DNA from 3 places in the Sulfitobacter sp. PR48 genome. Region 2 is predicted to be linked to each of the others. Evidence: riboswitches for the same ligand, from Rfam matches in the RefSeq annotation. Region 2 holds a riboswitch; each other region holds the start of a gene.

Region 1 (6,159 bases), on a different contig from region 2:
GAAGACATGTCAAATATGACATGTCACCATCGACAGGCCAGGAAATCGTGCTCTGATTCAATGACTTGCCAAATCCGATGGCAGGTTCCACGCCATAGCCCGCATCGGCCAGGGTCAGCAGCATATCCTCGGTCGAGGCCAGGGCATCGAGCCCGACCGCATGGGCGATCTGATCTTCACGGCCCGGATAGGTGGACAAGACCAGCGCCAGCTTGCGGTCCCTTGCCGGTGTCCGCGCCAGCCGGTGCCAGCCCGCCACCCGGTCCACCACCGCATGGATCCGTTCGGCATTTGCCCGGTGGGCAAAGCGCGAGAATTGCAGGTGCGGGTCCTTCTTTTCCGGCGCCTTGAAGCTGACAACCCCGGCAAAGATGCGCCCGTCCACCTCTGGCAGCACCACATGCATGGCAAGGTCCGCAGGCGACAACCCCCGCTCGGCCTCGGCCCATTCCTTCTGACGTGCCGTCGACAGCGCAACCTGAAACACCGGGCAGCCGGGGCCATCCAGAGGCGTTGTGTCATCCTCCCCCCGTCCGGAGAATGCCGTGGCGTTGACGATGGCACATGGGCCCAGCCGCGCCAGCGTCTGATCCAGAAAGGCGCGCCCGGTCTCGGCCTTCAGCGAGGGCACGAAAAGACCCACAGCCGTGAACCCCCGGTCGCGCAGCGCCATGATCAGCGCATCCACCGGCGCGGTATCCGCTGCAGTCAGGTAGCTGCGGTAAAAGGTGACAGCGACCACATCGCCGGTGACATCGGCAAAGGGGATGACGCCCTGTTCCGGATCATAGATCCCGCAGTCCGGCACCGTCTTGCTGCCCGGCACCGGGCCCGCATAGAACCCAGCGGCCAGCGCAAGCTGCGCCAGCGCCGCCTGCGCCGCCACGGCACCCCCCGCGTCGCAGAGATGCGACAACCGCCGCAGGGTCGACACCGGCAGCGTCGAATAGCTGTCCAGCGCCGGGTCCTCGCGTCCGTCTGCGGGCAGCACCGCCAGCGCGATGTCGTTGCGCCGGGCGAAATCCTGCACCTGCATGATGCCATAGGGCCAGTAGTTCTCGCCCCCGATCAGCCGGATCAGGATGCCCCTGGCCCCGGTCAGCGTCTGTTCGACATAATTGTCCACCGACGCCGGGTGCCGCAGCGCCACAAGGTTGCACAGCCGCAGCGTGGGCAGCTTGCCTTCCGGCCCGCCACCCCGGTGCCAGCCCGCCGCGAAGGCGCCGAGATCACTGTCGGAGAACGAAAGCACCACCAGATCCGCAGGCGTCTGGCCCGGATCAAACGGGGTTTCGCTGTCCTCCAGCCCGTGGCTTTCGCGAAAGACGACGTGCATGGTGTCAGGCCCCCAGAACACCCCGGATGGCAGCGGTGTCGATGTGGTCGTGCTCCGCGATCACCACCAGGTGGCCCTGCCGCGCATCCGCGCCCCAGGGGCGGTCGAACTGCTGCCGCACCCGTGCGCCCACCGCCTGCACCAGCAGGCGCATCGGTTTGCCCGCCACCGCGACATAGCCCTTGACCCGCAGGATGTGCTGTTCGGTTGCCAGCCTTTCGATGGCCGCGACCAGCGCGTTCACATCCTCGACCTCGGGCATGGGCACCACAATGGTCTCGAAATCATCATGTTCGTGGTCATCCGCCCCGTCATGATGCGACGGGCGGGCCGCCAGATCGTCTTCGGCAGCAGCATTCAGACCCAACACCACCTTGGGGTCGATCACCCCTTCGGTCATCGGCAGGATGCGGATCGGGCGGGGGCTTTCCGCCTCGATGATCCGGCGCGCCGTGGCGAGCCCTTCCTCACCGGCCAGATCGGCCTTGGACATCAGGATGATATCCGCACAGGCAATCTGATCCTCGAATACCTCGGACAGCGGGGTCTCGTGATCCAGACTGTCATCGGCCAGCCTCTGCGCATCCACCGCCGCCTCGTCAGGGGCGAAACGACCCGCCGCCACAGCTTCGGCATCGGCCAGGGCGATCACCCCGTCCACCGTGATCTTCGAACGGATCGCCGGCCAGTCGAAAGCCTTGAGCAGCGGCTTCGGCAGCGCCAGACCGGAGGTTTCGATCAGGATGTGATCGGGTCGCGTGGGCAGCGCCATCAGCGCCTCGATGGTGGGGATGAAATCATCGGCCACCGTGCAGCAGATGCAGCCATTGGCCAGTTCCACGATGTTCTCTGCCGGGCAATCGGGGATTGCACAGGATTTCAGGATGTCGCCATCCACCCCCACGGTCCCGAATTCGTTCACCAGAACAGCCAGCCGCCGCCCGCCCGAATTGGACATCAGATGGCGGATCAGCGTGGTTTTGCCAGCGCCCAGAAACCCGGTGATCACGGTCACGGGAATTTTGCTCAGGTCATTCATTCGGCAGCCTCCAAAGGCAGGGTAAAGGGGGGAACACGCGCAAGGCTCTGCTTGCGGAAAATTACGGGGCGCTCACGCCAGGGCACCAGCCCGTCGGCACTTGCGGCATAGGCGGCGGCACCGGCCAGGATATCGGGGGCATCCGCCGGGGTCAGGCGGCCATATACATAGGTCCATTTGCCCGGCTCCGACAGCGCCACCGCCGCCCCTTGCGAACAGGCGGACAGACAGGCCACCCCGACGATCTCGACCGCGTCAGGTGCCCCCGCTTCGGTCAATGCGCTGTGCAGCAGCGCGCCGGGCCGGGGGGCATCCTCTTCCAGCACCTCACCCGCGCGGCAGGTGGTGCAGACATAAAGCGTTGCGGTCATTCCACCTCCACCACGGCCCGGGCCGTTACCGGCGTGCCCTCCACCTCCAGCGGATGATGATCGTTGCTGTTCAGCGTCACCTCGATCTCCACCTGGCCTTTGGGCAGGCCATCCAGATGCATCCAGGGGCCATAGATCCGGGCCAGCTTGACGCCGTTCGCATAGACATGCGCATGGCCCTGCCCCGGTTGATGGGGCAGGCTGGCGTTCTGCGGCGAAAACTCGAAATTCTCGACCATGACATGCAGGTTATGGCCCGCCATCGGGTCCGGGCTGACCATGATCTGAACCTCGGGCGCGGCATCCGCCGCGACCGCAATCGGCGTCTCGTGCATCTTGGCATGATCCATCCCGTCGGCAGTCATGCCCCCGTGATCCATCCCGCCATGCTGGGCCGCATCCCCATGATCATGCCCGTCAAAGGTGATCCCGTTGCCCGCCGCAAAGGCAAAGCCGAGACCGCCTCCGAAGACAAGGCCGATGACGAAAAGCGCAAGCGTTCTGCCCATCACACCCTCACGCCGCCTGGGCGGCATGCTCCCCTTCGCGCTGCCAGAAATAGCCCGCAAAGCAGCCGAGCAACACCCAGGCCGCCAGACCGACGCCGAGCGCACGCGCCGCGAACAGCGCGCCGATCTCGGTCGGGACAGGACCGGTAAAGGTCTCGGGCTCCGGCGCGCCGATCAGATGCGGTGCGGCCAGCAACAGCGCCGCCGCACTCCAGGCCGCCCAGTTCTGGCCAAAGGCCAGCAGCCAGAGCGCCACACAGGCCGCAATCGCCGTCGCAAACCACCAGACCTGCCGCAGGGCCACATCGGCCGCAGCCACACCGGGCACTTCCGGGGCAAGGGTAAATCCGGGGGCCAGATGAAAGGCGACGAAACCGGCAACACCCCACAGGATACCCCAGCGCCCGTCGATCCGCGCACCGCGGTCCTCGCCAAAGCTCATGGCCGCAACCAAGATCAGCGCATAACCGGTATAGGTCAGCATGGTGAAAATCACGCTCAACCCGTCGCGCATCAGGTCGAAACCGGGCAAGGCGGGATGGGCGCTGACCGCCTCTGCGCCGAAATGCACCAGCTCCCCGCTTTCATAAAGCTCCGCATGCAGCAGCACAGGCTGCACAAATACCAGTTGCAGCAGGCCGATGATCGCACCCGCCAAGGCCCCTGCAAAAAGGGCGGAAACCAAAAACCGTGAAGTCATAACGAGATCCTCTTGCTTTCATGGCAACGCGCCGGCACCGACACCAATCAACACAAACACGCCGCCGAAAATCGGCAGCGCCTCAAGCTGATAAAGGTCTATGACCGGAACGCGCTGCGTTGTTCACCAGGGGAACCGGGTCACCGCCTGCTTTGACGCGGCTCAGACCTGATCCCGATGGCCCATAGGGGTCAGTGGCAGGGGAAACCTGTGGCATGGCGCACATCATGCGCGGCATCATGCAACGCGGCGGCCTGAACGTGCCCGGTCAGCGTGATCAGGGCAAGGCCCAGAACGGCGGCAAAGATCGCGGGAACAAAGCGGCTGGCGGTCTGCGACTTGGCAGTCATTGTAGTCATGGTCTTCTCCTTGCCGTCACACCCGACGACCTGTTTCAAGTTTCTCACGCCTGGCAGGTCTCCTGGCTCACGGGTCGATGCCTTTGCCCGCCTTCCCCGACCGAATGGTCAAGTGGCACGTTGGGCACAGACTCTCCGCTTACAGTCGCGGGGGCGGCTTCCGTTTCAGGCTGTGCGGCCCTTACGGAATTCCCTGTTCGGTTCCACACCCAAAGGGGCGCTTGCGGGAACACCAAGCAAGCCCAATGTTGCACTTCGGCCCAGCCAAGGCAAGGCTCATTCACGACAACTCATGCGCCGAATGCGCTTGCCCGCAGCAACGCCTTGCGCTGTCTGGAAATGCCGGCCCCGGTGCGCAATCCCCGGTACTCCGGCCCCGGATCGGGTGGTGGCCTGCCCGCGCCCGACCATGACGTTTCAATTTCCTCTGGCCCTGCTCTGCCCTGCGGCCCATAACTGGCGGACAACCCTCCCCCTCTGACAGGAGCCTTCGCCGCGTGAGCCGAACCACCCTCGCGATTCTCTATTCGCTGTTTGCGATCCTGTTGTTCGATGGCATGGGGCTGATCATCAAACACCTCTCCGGCAGCTACGGCGCCGCCGAACTTTCGGCCTACCGCAACCTGGTGGGGCTGATCCCGGCACTTCTGGTCCTCTGGACCTCCCGGGACTGGCACGCCAAAGGGCGCAGCCTGCACATGCGTCAATGGAAACTGGCCCTGCTGCGCGGGCTGATCCTGACCTTCGCGCAATATTTCTTTTACCTGTCGCTGGGCATCCTGACCTTTGCCACCGCCTCCACCATCTCCTATTCCAACGCAGTCTTTGTCACCGCACTTGCCGTGCCCCTGCTGGGCGAAAAGGTCGGGCTGGTGCGCTGGGCCGCGGTGCTGGTCGGCTTTGCCGGGGTGGTGATGATCGTGGGACCGGGCCGGGACAGCTTTTCACTGGCGGCCCTGCTGCCGCTGGGCGCGGCGCTCTGTTATGCGCTGACCGCCGTCACCGCCCGGATGATGGACGACGGCCCGCCAACAGCCCTGATCAACCTGTATTCCACCGGCGTCGCGACCCTGGGTGCGCTGGTGCTGACGCTGGCCACGGGCGGTTTCACGCCAATGCAGGACGGCACGGACCTGCTGTGGATTGTGGCGATGGGCGGGCTCGGCGGATTTGCCGTGCTGGTGCTGGTGACGGCCTACCGCATGACTGAACAGAGCAACCTCGCCCCGTTCGGCTATTTCGGCATCCCGCTGGCCTTTGTCCTGGGCTGGCTGTTTTACGGCGAAGCGCCCTGGTCCGAGCTGTTCCCCGGCGCGCTGCTGCTGGCAGGTGGCGGATTGCTGATCATCTGGCGGGAACGGCAGATGAACGCGGCAGGGCGCGAGGTGACCACGCCAAAGTAGACACCCGTGCTCTGCCGCCATCGGCCGGTGCCGTTGCGCGCGTTCTAGACCACAACCTCCTGGCGGTCCTGCGCGCCAACCCCGAACACCCGCTTGTAGCGCTCGATCTCTTCGGCCGGGCCCATCGCCTTGTTGGGATTGTCCGACAGCTTCACCGTCGGCCTGCCATTGGCCGCCACGGCCTTGCACACCAGCGAGAAAGGGGCCAGCGCATCATCTTTCACCAGGCCCCTGAAATCATTGGTCAGCAATGTGCCCCAACCGAAGGAGACATTCACCTTCCCGGCGAATTTTCCGTGCAGTTCCCGTATCTTGTCCACATCCAGACCATCGCTGAAGATCACCCGCTTCTGGGTCGGATCCTCGCCCCGCGACTTCCACCAGTCGATGGCAATCTGCGCGGCCTTGACCGGGTCGCCGCTGTCCACGCGAATGCCTGTCC
Region 2 (6,159 bases):
TCTTCCGAGATGCCGCCGTTATGGACCATGTGAACATCGCCCTCCGTCTTGCGGATCTTGCAGGTGCCGCAGATGCCAAAGGTGCAGCCCGACGGGATGTTGAGCCCGCTGGCCTTGGCCGCCGCCAGGACGGTGTCGGTCTGTGCGACCCTGGCAGTGACGCCCGAGGTGGCAAAGGTGATCTCGGCGCTGGTATCCTCGTCCGGCACGATGTCGTCCAGCGCGGGGGCCTCGGCCTCGTTCGGGGTGGGGGCCTGGAAATTCTCCTGGTGGTAGCGATCCATGTCATAGCCAAGACCCTGAAGCGCCTCGCGCACGGTCTGCATGAAGGGCTCGGGCCCACAGCAAAAGACTTCGCGCTCCAGATAATCGGGGGCCATGAGGCCCAGCATCAGCTGGTTGATCTGGCCGCGATAGCCGGTCCAGGGCGCAAACCGGTCGGCCGCCTTGACGATCCAGTGCAGGTCGATGCCCGGCACCCGGCTGGCCATGTGCTCCAGCCGCTGGCGAAAGATGATCTCGGACGGGCGGCGCGCGCAGTTCACAAAGACGATGTCAGGCTCGGTGCCCAGATCGAACATCCAGGTGGTCATCGACATCATCGGCGTGATGCCGGACCCGGCCGAGATGAACAGGTATTTGTCTGACGGGAAATCGGTATGGGTGAACCAGCCCGCCGGTCCCGTCACCTTCAGCCGCATGCCGGGTTCCAGGTGATCCAGCATCCAGCGTGTGCCGATGCTGTCGGCCTGCGCCTTGACGGTGATCGAGATCGACCGCGGCCGCGAGGGCGAGGAGGAAATCGTATAGGTCCGGTGCACGGTGCCACCGGGCACCGGCAGTTCCAGCGTCAGGAACTGACCCGGCTTGAAGTCGAACAGCGCCCCCGAGGGCGCGCGAAAGGTGAATGTGGCGGTATTGGCCAGTTCGGGGATGACCGACACGCATTCCAGCGGTTCATCGTCCTGCCAGAAGATATTGGACGGATGGGCGATATCTTTCATCGTGTTACTCCGCCGCCATCTGGGTCGGGGTCAGCCGCCGCGACATCGTGTTGCAATACCAGTCGACAAAACCGATCACGCCGGTCTCGTGGATGGGCGAATAGGGACCGGGCTCATAGGCGGGTGAATTGATGCCGCGCTGGTTGTCTTCCACCACCCGGCGGTCCTCGTCATTGGTGGCGATCCAGACCTCGGTCAGGCGCTGGAGATCGTAATCCACACCTTCCACGGCATCCTTGTGGACCAGCCATTTGGTCGTGACTTGCGTTGTCGTCGCCGTCAGCGGTGTGACGCGAAAGACGATGGAATGATCCGGCAGGAAATGGTTCCAGGTGGTGGGGTAATGGTATTTCAGCAAAGTGCCGGCGGTGTCGTCCCGGACCCGCCCGAGAAACTTTGTCACCGCCGGTTTCAGGTCCATCGTAAAGCTCTTGGCACCCGGCAGAAGCGGCATCCGCGCAAGGCGGTATTGCATGTCCTCGGCCATGCGGAATTGCGAGGGATAGCCCTGATCTTCCAGCCGGTCGAAATGGGCCTGAAGATGCGGCGGTGTCTCCCCTTCCTCGATGCCGGTGACGGTCGGATCATCGGTAAAGGACCGGCACAGGCCCGGATGGTTGCCCCCGCAATGGTAACATTCGCGGTTGTTTTCCCAGACCAGCTTCCAGTTGCCGTCTTCGATGATGCTTGTCTCATGCGCGACCTTGGCGTCGCTCAGGTCATGCACCGCAAGATAGGGCTGCGCGAGGGCGGCGAAGGCCTCGAAATCGGGCGCTTCATCGGCAAGGCAGATATAGATCAGCCCCTGCAGATCCCGGCAATGGACCGGTTTCAACCCATGCTGTGACGGATCGAAATCAGGCCCCATTTCGCGGGCCCACAACAGCTTTCCGTCCAGACTGTATGTCCATTGGTGATAGGGGCAGACCAGGTTGGGCGACACGCCCTTTGCCTTGTTGCAGATGACCGAACCGCGATGGCGGCAGGAATTGTGAAAGGCGCGGATCACGCCATCGGAACCGCGCACGATGACCACGCCGTAGCTGCCGACCTGATGGGTGACATAGCTGCCCGCTTTGGTCAGTTCGCAGGCAGGGACGGCGAACAGCCAGTCGCGGTAGAAAATCGTTTCCATATCCGCGCGAAAGACGTCGGGATCGGTGTAGAAGGGTTGTTCCAGCGCATGGCCGGCGCGGCGCCGTGCCAGCAGGTCGCTGAGTGGGTGGGTCATCTTTCTGGTCTCCTGCCGCGCCCCGCGGATCGATTTGGGCAGATGACAGCACAAGACACCGATGGGCCGCAGCCTCTGGGAGGTGCCGCGCGCCAATTCAGTGCCAAGACCGCCACCCGCGGTTGAACAACTTCACCAAGGCTGGTTTCCGGACTTGATCGCAGCCCGTGAGGGCCCGAGGCGCAACGCCTTCCCGGGCTCCTCCTGCCCAGTGGCCGTTGATGCGCCGCATTACGATCTTACCGTTGCGGGGGCAGTGCCGGATTTTCGCCGGCTTCCCAATTCTCGGACCGAAGCCCGCACCTTGTCCTGTGATGATAGGCCGGACGCATGTTTTATGAAGATTTATTTGCGACCAAAACACTCTTGGAAAAGACAGCAACGCATTTTCCCGGAAGGGGAAGGTAAAAAGGCCGACATCTATATATTGACAGTTTGCCTCAAGTTCACCCAATATGCAGTTGCTTTGGTGCCGGCGACTCGTCTTGCCGGTGAAAAGGGAAGCTGGTGAAAATCCGGCACTGCCCCCGCAACTGTAAGCAGCGAGTCACGTCCCGTTACCACTGGTGCATGCCGCACCGGGAAGGGGGCCGCGACACCCGAGCTGCGAGTCAGGAGACCTGCCGGAGCACCATAGATGACGACCGCGGCGGAGGGCCGGGGCGCGTGTTCCGGTGCCACTGGCGCCCGATCCCGTGCCCTTCCTTTCGTGCCAACACCATAGTGAGGACAGGGCAAATGACCATTACAGTCTATTCCAAACCGGCCTGCGTGCAATGCACCGCAACCACCCGCGCGCTTGAGATGCGCGGCATTGATTTTCAGCTGATCGACCTGACCGAGGATGCCGCGGCAATGGCACTGGTGCAGGGTCTGGGCTATCGGCAGGCCCCCGTCGTGGTGGCAGGCGATGATCACTGGGCCGGATTCCGCCCCGACAAGATCAGCGCGATGATCTGAGGGCGCGGCAATGGGCGGGCTGGTCTATTTCTCGTCCCGGTCGCAGAACACGCATCGTTTCGTGGGCCGGACCGGTCTGGCGGCGGCGCGTATTCCGCCGGACCCCGAAGCGCCGCTGCCCGCTCCCGACGCGCCCTTTGTGCTGGTCACACCAACCTTTGCGGACGGGCAGGGGCGTGGCGCGGTTCCCAAACCGGTGATCCGCTTTCTCAACATTGCGCGCAACCGTGCGCTGTTGCGCGGGGTCATCGCCTCGGGCAACCGGAACTTCGGCGCGACCTATGCGCTGGCGGGCGATGTGATCGCCAGAAAATGCGCCGTGCCGGTGCTGTATCGCTTTGAACTCGCGGGGACCGACGGTGATGTCGCCCGTGTCCTGGATGGATTGGACAGATTTTGGAAAACGCAACTCTTGACCGCGAACTGACCGACAGCGCCCCGGCCGCAGCGGTGCCTGCCGAATGGCAGGGGCTCGACTACCACGCGCTGAACGCGATGCTGAACCTCTATGACGATCAGGGGCATATCCGTTTCGACGCCGACCGCATGGCGGCGCGGCAGTACTTCCTGCAGCATGTGAACCAGAACACGGTGTTCTTTCATTCGCTGGATGAAAAGCTGGACTATCTGGTCAGCGAAGGCTTTTACGAAGAGGCCGTGCTGAAGCAATATGACCGCGGTTTCCTGCACCGGATCTGGGCGGCAGCCTTTGCCCTGAAGTTCCGTTTTCCGACCTTCCTGGGCGCGTTCAAATACTACACCAGCTACACGCTGAAAACACTGGACGGGAAACGCTATCTCGAACGCTTCGAAGACCGCGTGGTGATGGTCGCCCTGACGCTGGCGCGCGGCAGTGAAGACGACGCGATGCGCCTGATGAACGAGATCATCGCAGGCCGGTTCCAGCCCGCAACGCCGACCTTCCTGAACGCGGGCAAGGCGCAAAGGGGCGAGCTGATTTCCTGTTTCCTGCTGCGTCTGGAAGACAACATGGAAAGCATCGGGCGGGGCATCAATTCGGCCCTGCAATTGTCCAAGCGCGGCGGCGGCGTGGCCCTGCTGCTGACCAACCTGCGCGAACATGGTGCGCCGATCAAAGGGATCGAGAACCAGTCGTCCGGGGTGATCCCGGTGATGAAACTGCTGGAAGACAGCTTTTCCTATGCCAACCAGCTGGGCGCGCGTCAGGGCGCCGGAGCCGTCTATCTGAACGCGCACCACCCCGATATCCTGCGTTTCCTCGATACCAAGCGCGAGAATGCGGATGAAAAGATCCGGATCAAGACCCTGTCGCTGGGCGTGGTCATCCCCGACATCACCTTTACCCTGGCCAAGAAGAACGAGGATATGTACCTGTTCTCGCCGCATGATGTGGAACGGGTCTACAAGGTGCCTTTCTCGGAAATCTCGGTGACCGAGAAATACCACGAGATGGTGGATAACCCCAGGATCCGAAAGAAAAAGATCAACGCGCGGGCGTTCTTCCAGACGCTGGCCGAGATCCAGTTTGAATCGGGCTATCCCTATATCATGTTCGAGGACACGGTGAACCGCGCCAACCCGGTCAAGGGGCGCATCGTCATGTCGAACCTGTGTTCCGAGATTCTCCAGGTCAGCGAGGCCTCCGAATTCAACGACGATCTGAGCTACAAGCATCTGGGCACCGATATCTCCTGCAACCTCGGGTCGCTCAACATCGCCAAGGCAATGGATGGTGGCGATCTGGGGGGCACGGTGCAGGCGGCGATCCGGGCGTTGAACGCGGTGTCGGAACTGTCGGCCATCGACTCGGTGCCTTCCGTGCGCCGGGGCAACGACGAAGGACATGCCATCGGGCTCGGGCAGATGAACCTGCACGGTTTCCTTGCGCGCGAGCATATCCACTACGGCAGCGCCGAGGGTGTGGATTTCACCAACATCTATTTTGCCACGGTGCTGTTCCACTGTCTGCGCGCATCTAACGCATTGGCGCGCGAACGCGGCCGCAGCTTTGCCGGTTTCGAAACGTCGAAATACGCCGATGGCAGTTTTTTCGATACCTATGTCGAACGGGACTGGCTGCCCGAAACCGCGCGCATCAAGGCCCTGTTCGATCAGTTCGGCATCGAAGTGCCCAGCCGTCAGGACTGGAACGCGCTGAAAGAGGAGGTCATGAAGGACGGGTTGTTCAACCGCAACCTTCAAGCGGTGCCGCCGACCGGGTCGATCAGCTATATCAACAATTCGACCTCGTCGATCCACCCGATCACCTCGAAGATCGAGATCCGCAAGGAGGGCAAGCTGGGCCGCGTCTATTACCCGGCGCCCTATATGACCAATGACAATCTTGAGTACTACCGGGATGCCTATGAAATCGGGCCGGAGGCGATCATCGACACCTATGCCGCCGCCACGCAGCATGTGGATCAGGGCCTGTCGCTGACGCTGTTCTTCAAGGACACCGCCAGCACCCGCGACATCAACCGCGCCCAGATCTACGCCTGGAAGAAAGGCATCAAGACAATCTATTACATCCGCCTTCGCCAACTGGCGCTGGAAGGAACCGAGGTGCAGGGCTGCGTCTCCTGCTCGTTGTGAGGACCGAAATGAAAGATCTGACCCATTCCCGCCCCGTGCCGCGCGCGATCAACTGGAACCGTTTGCAGGACGACAAGGACCTGGAGATCTGGAACCGTCTGACGGTGAACTTCTGGCTGCCGGAAAAGATGCCGCTGTCGAACGACATCCAAAGCTGGTCGCAATTGTCGGAGGAAGAACAGCGCCTGACGATCCGGGTGTTCACCGGCCTGACACTGCTGGACACGATCCAGAACACCGTCGGCGCACCTGCGCTGATGGCCGATGCGGTCACGCCGCATGAAGAGGCGGTTCTGACCAATATCGCCTTCATGGAGGCGGTCCATGCGCGGTCCTATTCCTCCATCTTCTCGACCTTATGTTCCACCGCCGAGGTGGACGAGGCAT
Region 3 (6,159 bases), on a different contig from region 2:
GGCTAGCTTTTCAGTGCCCCGGATTTTCATCATCGGTTTCCGCGGGCAGGGTGCTGGCATCAAATGCAGCGCTCCAGCGATCCAGCAGCGCGCAATCGCCCTGCAGACACCGCCATTGCCGCAACCCGTTGCGCAGCCCGGCGCGCCCGATCCGGGTCGCAGGCTCGGTGATGCTGCCCGGCTCCCGCTCCCGTTCAAGCGCTGCCCAGCAGAGTGATTTCGCGGAAAGGTATTCCTGCGAACCCCATGCCTGCAACATTTCCTGAAACCTGTAAAAGGCGGCGCGGTTGAACGCCTTGTCCTCTCCCAGCCGTCCGGAAACCGGGCTCTCGGGGTGATAGCCCGCACAGGGCACCCAGCCTTCGGGGATCGGCGCATTGGCGGAATGGGTGCGCCCCGCGCGCAGAAGTTTTGGCAAGACATGCGTATGTGGCCCCTCGGGGGAGGTGCCGCCGGTATCCGGCCCGCCGATCATCTGAAACACCTCGACCCGGCCCAGCCGGGTCAGGGCAACGCGGTGCGGATGCGCCCTGAGGATGGCAGCCATGGCCGGATTGTCCGGATCCATCAGCGACCGGCCCGCCTTTGCGCTCTGGTCGGTGAAACGGGAGACATCGCGCGAGGTCAGGAAGGCCACGGCATCCTGCATCTTCTGCGCCTCAAGCTCCTGCGCCAGCCAGGCTGCGACATCGCGTTCTTTCGGCAGGTCCGCATTGCGCACCTCGCGCCAGACGATGCGTCGCGCCGTCACGAAACCGGGCTGGTTGATGGCCCAGCTGAGCACCTGCATCTCGCGCTCAAGCTCAAGGCTCAGCCAGGGCCGCACAAGGGTGACGCCGCTCATTCCAGTATGTCCAGCGGCTGAAAGACAAGCCCCGATGCCGTTTCTTCCAGAAAAGCGCTGACGCCAAAGGTGTCACGGACAAGCGCTGGGGTCAGCACCGCCTGCGGTGGGCCGTCCGCGGCAATGCCGCCCTTGTCGACGACGATCAGGCGGGTGCAGTGCCGCGCCGCCAACCCCAGGTCATGCAGTGACACGATCACCGCGCGCCCCTCCGCCGCCAGATCGGCAAAGCTGCCGCGGTATTCCAGCGCGAGGGAGGTCGATTCGCGTCCGTAATGCGGATTGGAGGAACTGCTGTCCTTCTCGGTCTCAAGCAGCAGGTTCAGCAGATGGCCGGCCTCTGCCACGCTGCGCCCGTCCAGGCCGAAACTCAGCCGGTATTTCAGCGCTTGGGTCCGGGTAAGCTTCGGCGCGCCGCCGTTGAAGGTCGATTCGTATCTGGTGTTCTCATAGGCCAGCCGATGGGTCAGCCGCCCCTCCAGCATCGCATATTCGCCGTAGACCCCTAGGTCGTGTTGACATTCATTGTCGCCCACCCGCGCGAGGCGGATTTTGCCGCTGGCGCCCTGATGTGAGCGCAGCAATGTGATCATTGGAAGCGAACATCCGGGATGGCAGAGGCAAAATCCGCCGCGCCCCGCAGGGGTTTCGCCAAAATTGCCCATTTCTGCGTTAAGAGAGCTTGAAATAGCTGGCTATTCCTGCGCTCTCTTGCCTGGAACTGAGCAATTTTGGACTGAAACGGGTGGGTGACAATGAATGTCAACACGACCTAGCGTCCGTTCGTCGCGGGTGCCGAACTGGGTCGGATCATCCACCACATAACCCGGCGCATCCGGCGCGAAAGAAATGCGGTTGCCGTTGTCCCATTGCCCAGCTCCAGCGTGGCCGAATAGGTGTCACCGATCCCGCCTTTGCGGGTAATGATATTGATAACCCCCGCCGAGGCGTTGGAACCGTAATAGACCGATTGCGGCCCGCGCAGCACCTCGATGCGCTCGATATTGGCGGTTTCCAGACCGCTGAGAATATATTCGCCATCGCCGCCCGAGGCTTCGATCCCGTCGATCAGGATCAGCGTATGGTTTGCCTCGCCGCCGCGCAGGCGGACCTGGTAAAACTGCTGCCGTACCCGTTGACCGACACGCCCGGCAAGGCGCGCAGGGCGTCCTGCACCGTGGCGATGCCGCGCTCCTCGATCTGTTGTGCCGTGACAACGCGCGCCGCGCGGCCCAGTGCCTCGGCCTCGATCGGCGTCAGCCCGCCCGAGACAATGATTTCGCCCAGATCGAAATGATCCTGAGCCAGTGCAGCAGTGGTGAAGAATGGAACGACGGCTGCGGAAGCCAGAGCGGATGCAAGAGGCATGAGATACCCTCGGTTGCGGCCCCGACGGGCCGCCAGACGTTGAATTGTCTTTTGAGGGATGCCCCCCGCAGACGGTGAAAACACCACAAGCGGAAGCTCCGCAGTCCCGACGCCCCTCGCGCCCGAACAGGGTGAACACCTCGGCAGGTCTCCTGACTCGCGGGTCGTTGCTTGGCCGGACCTTCCCATCACATATGCTGTGACAGTGGTATGCGCCGGCTTCGCTCTCCGCCTACAGTTGCGGGGGCAGTCGTGGATTTGGCCGGAGGGCCGAACCACGTTCCCTATTAACCAGACGGCGAACCGTCCGGACCGAAGTACCCTTTGGTTAGCGGCCCGAATCGTTTCGGTAAAGCCTGCATGGGAAAATTCTCTGCGCCGCCCGGCGGGGCCCGCGGCAAAGCACCCCGCCAGGGGGCGTCTTTTTACCGCGCTGGCCTATAACGTCAGGGCCGCATCGGCTATGATCGTCCTGCCGCTTTGCAAAGGGATGTGACATGCGCTTGAACGAGATCGTCTTTACGGATGCGAAACCCGTCGAAGGCTATGGCCCCGGCTTTTTCCGCATCGGCGGGCAGGTGATCCATGGCCCGGTGATTGCCGGACCCGGTGGCATTCAGACATGGGCCGGGCTGCAGGACGACGCCGCGCTTCTGGCGCTCAAGGGGCAGGTTGACGTGCTCTTTGTCGGGACCGGCGCCGAGATCGGCCATCTGCCGGAATCCCTGACCGGCCCGCTGGAGGAGGCCGGTATGGGGGTGGAGGCGATGGCATCCCCCGCCGCCTGCCGCACCTACAACATCTTGCTGAGCGAAGGCCGCCGCATTGCCCTCGCGCTGATCCCCGTCTGACATGCCCGGGCCGTTGCGCCCGCCCCGCCGGGGTGCCGCGCCGCAAATGACCGCTTTTGCGCGCTCCGCCAATGGGTTACGCAGGGGGCATGATGTTACGTGTCGATGATCTGACCCTTGCCCGTGGCGGTGTGCCGGTTCTGACCGGTCTCAGCCTTGCGCTGGTGCCGGGCCAGGCGCTGATCCTGCGCGGGCCGAACGGCGCGGGCAAGACTACCCTGTTGCGCAGCATCGCGGGCCTGCAACCGCCGCTTTCGGGCCGCATCGAGGGCGCGCAGGACCGTGTCGCCTATGCCGCCCATGCCGACGGGCTGAAAGCGATGCTGAGCGTGACCGAGAACCTGGCCTTCTGGGCGCGGACCTTTGGCACTTCCGACATCACCCCGGCGCTGGATGCCTTTGACCTGCACGGGCTGGCGGACCGGCTGGCAGGCACCCTGTCGGCAGGGCAGAAACGCCGTCTGGGACTGGCGCGGCTTCTGGTCACCGGGCGGCCGCTCTGGGTGCTGGACGAACCCACCGTTTCGCTCGACACCGGGGCGGTGGCGCTCTTTGCCGCTGCCCTGCGCGCGCATCTGGCACAGGGCGGCGCGGCGCTGATCGCCACCCATATCGACCTGGGGATCGAGGCGCAGGTGCTGGACATCACCCCCTTCCGCGCCAGTGCTGCCACCCGCGCCGGCGCCAGCGACGAGGCCTTTCTGTGAGGGCGCTTCTGATCCGCGACCTGACGCTCGCGCTCCGGGCCGGGGGCGGCTTTGGCCTGGGGCTTGCCTTCTTCCTGATCGTGACGGTGCTGGTGCCCTTCAGCGTCGGCCCGCAGGCGGCGCTCTTGCAACTCATCGCCCCCGGCGTGCTCTGGCTGGGCGCGCTGCTGGCCTGCCTTTTGTCGCTGGACCGCCTGCTGGCGCTGGATTTCGAGGATGGCACGCTTGACCTGCTGCTCACTGCCCCGCTGCCGCTGGAGGGGGCGCTGAGCGTCAAGGCGCTGGCCCATTGGCTGACCACGGGCCTGCCGCTGGTGCTGGCCGCCCCGGTGCTGGGCGTGCTGCTGAACCTCGCACCGCCAGGCTACCTCTGGCTTGTCGTTTCGCTGGCGCTGGGGACACCGGCGCTGTCGGTCATCGGCTGTTTCGGCGCGGCGCTTACCGTGGGGATCAAACGCGGCGGGCTGCTGCTGTCGCTGCTGGTACTGCCGCTTTACGTGCCGACCCTGATCTTCGGGGCCGAGGTCGCCCGGCGCGGCGCAGGCGGGCAGGAGGTGACCACACCACTGCTGATGCTGGCCGGGATCACCTGCGCGGTGATCGCCCTGATGCCCTTCGCCTCTGCCGCCGTGCTGCGCATGGGGCTGCGATGAGCGGCGCCGCCCCCCATACCCCCGGTCAATCCGTCGCGCCGTCGTCTATTGAGCACCGCCGCGCGGCAGAGTAGGAGTAGCCCATGTCGATCTGGAGTTACGCAAACCCGGTGAAATTTCTCACCCTGAGCGCGCGGGTACAACCCGTGCTCTGGGTGCTGTCGCTGGCCTGTGTCGCGACCGGGCTGATCTGGGGCTTCTTCGGCACGCCCCAGGATTACCGCCAGGGCGCAACGGTCAAGATCATCTACCTGCATGTCCCCGCCGCCCTGATGGCGATCAACGCCTGGTTCATGATGCTGGTCGCCTCGCTGATCTGGCTGATCCGCCGCCACCATGTCAGCGCGCTGGCGGCCAAGGCTGCCGCACCCGTGGGCGTGGTGATGACCGTGATCGCCCTGCTGACCGGCGCGATCTGGGGCCAGCCGATGTGGGGCACCTGGTGGGCCTGGGATCCCCGGCTTACCTCCTTTCTGATCCTGTTCCTGTTCTACCTCGGCTATATCGCCCTGTGGGAAGCCATCGAAGACCCCGACACCGCGGCCGATCTCACCTCGGTCCTGTGCCTTGTCGGGTCGGTCTTTGCCGTGCTCAGCCGCTATGCCGTGCAGTTCTGGAACCAGGGTCTGCACCAGGGCACCTCGGTGCCGGTGGCGACAGGCGGGCGCAGTGTGGACGATGTGTTCTTCTACCCGCTGGTGATCTGCATGATCGGCTTTGGCCTGCTCTTTGTCGCGCTGGTGTTCTACCGCACCGGCACGGAAATCCGGCTGCGCCGCGCCGCCGCGCTGCGGGCGCGGGCGGGCAGGGCGGCATGATGCCCGATCTGGGAAAATACGCGGTCGAAGTGCTGTCGGCCTATGCGGTGTCGCTGCTGCTGCTGGCGGTGCTGGTGCTCTGGACCCTGCGCCGGGGCCGCGCCGCACGCGCCACGCTGGACGCCGCTGAAAAAGAGGCCGGACGCCATGGTTAAGCCCCTGATGATCGCTCCACCGCTGATTTTCGCCGCCTTCGTCGCGCTGGCCGCTGTCGGCATGTTCCGCGACGATCCCGAAGGCCTGCCCTCCACCCTGGTTGGCCAGGCTGCCCCCGGCATTCCCGAAGCGGCGCTGGAAGGATTCCCGCCCGCCACCGCGCGGATGCTGGTATCGGGCGAGGTCACATTGGTGAATTTCTGGGCCAGCTGGTGCCCGCCCTGCCGGGTCGAGCACCCCAAACTGCTTGAACTGGCCAAGGCCGGCCTGCCGATTGTCGGGATCAATTTCAAGGATCAGGCAGGCACCGCGCGCAGCTACCTTGAGGATGAGGACACCCCCTTTGTCGGCGTTGGTTTCGACCCGCAGGGGCGCACCGCCATCGACTGGGGCGTGACCGCGCCGCCGGAAACCTTCATCCTGGATGGTGACGGCACCGTGCTGTTCCGCTTTGCCGGGCCGCTGGTCGGCTCGGATTACGAGCAACGCTTCCTGCCCGCGCTGAACGCGGCGCTGGGGCGATAGCGCGGGAAAAGAACTTAATGCCTCCGGCGGGGAATATTTCTTGCCAAAAAGAAAACGGGGGCCCGGCTGTCAGAGCCGGTAGCCGCCCGATACCGTGATGGTCTCCCCGGTGATGAACCCTGCCGCATCCGAGGCGAGGAAGCGGACCACCTTCGCGACATCTTCCGGCACGCCGTGACGTCCCAGGGCGGTCAGATCGGTGAAGGCCTTGATCAGCTCGGGCGGGCGGGGGTTTTC

Evidence for each region. Region 2 has a riboswitch for cobalamin ahead of nrdH (glutaredoxin-like protein NrdH). Riboswitches for the same ligand answer to the same signal wherever they lie in the genome.
Region 1: another riboswitch for cobalamin. It lies ahead of PVW51_RS01840 (CbtB domain-containing protein); the one in region 2 lies ahead of nrdH (glutaredoxin-like protein NrdH).
Region 3: another riboswitch for cobalamin. It lies ahead of PVW51_RS24325 (TonB-dependent receptor); the one in region 2 lies ahead of nrdH (glutaredoxin-like protein NrdH).

Annotation. Positions count from the first base shown of each region.
Region 1 covers NZ_JARAMM010000001.1:381,234-387,392, forward strand. The annotation lists gene cobN (cobaltochelatase subunit CobN) at 1-1,336, opposite strand, end outside; gene cobW (cobalamin biosynthesis protein CobW) at 1,341-2,375, opposite strand; gene PVW51_RS01825 (DUF1636 family protein) at 2,372-2,746, opposite strand; gene PVW51_RS01830 (hypothetical protein) at 2,743-3,255, opposite strand; gene PVW51_RS01835 (CbtA family protein) at 3,263-3,955, opposite strand; gene PVW51_RS01840 (CbtB domain-containing protein) at 4,147-4,305, opposite strand; cobalamin riboswitch at 4,350-4,566, opposite strand; gene PVW51_RS01845 (DMT family transporter) at 4,812-5,717, shown strand; gene pncB (nicotinate phosphoribosyltransferase) at 5,762-6,159, opposite strand, start outside.
Region 2 covers NZ_JARAMM010000004.1:243,299-249,457, forward strand. The annotation lists gene PVW51_RS07520 (hybrid-cluster NAD(P)-dependent oxidoreductase) at 1-1,004, opposite strand, end outside; gene PVW51_RS07525 (aromatic ring-hydroxylating oxygenase subunit alpha) at 1,009-2,235, opposite strand; cobalamin riboswitch at 2,358-2,556, opposite strand; cobalamin riboswitch at 2,686-2,877, shown strand; gene nrdH (glutaredoxin-like protein NrdH) at 2,974-3,195, shown strand; gene nrdI (class Ib ribonucleoside-diphosphate reductase assembly flavoprotein NrdI) at 3,206-3,622, shown strand; gene nrdE (class 1b ribonucleoside-diphosphate reductase subunit alpha) at 3,691-5,772, shown strand; gene nrdF (class 1b ribonucleoside-diphosphate reductase subunit beta) at 5,781-6,159, shown strand, end outside.
Region 3 covers NZ_JARAMM010000013.1:51,628-57,786, reverse strand. The annotation lists gene PVW51_RS17180 (DUF6925 family protein) at 11-844, opposite strand; gene PVW51_RS17175 (ABC transporter ATP-binding protein) at 841-1,437, opposite strand; partial or broken gene PVW51_RS24325 (TonB-dependent receptor) at 1,617-2,212, opposite strand; cobalamin riboswitch at 2,338-2,544, opposite strand; gene PVW51_RS17165 (Mth938-like domain-containing protein) at 2,710-3,063, shown strand; gene ccmA (heme ABC exporter ATP-binding protein CcmA) at 3,153-3,770, shown strand; gene ccmB (heme exporter protein CcmB) at 3,767-4,423, shown strand; gene PVW51_RS17150 (heme ABC transporter permease) at 4,507-5,241, shown strand; gene ccmD (heme exporter protein CcmD) at 5,241-5,396, shown strand; gene PVW51_RS17140 (DsbE family thiol:disulfide interchange protein) at 5,389-5,922, shown strand; gene PVW51_RS17135 (SDR family NAD(P)-dependent oxidoreductase) at 5,992-6,159, opposite strand, start outside.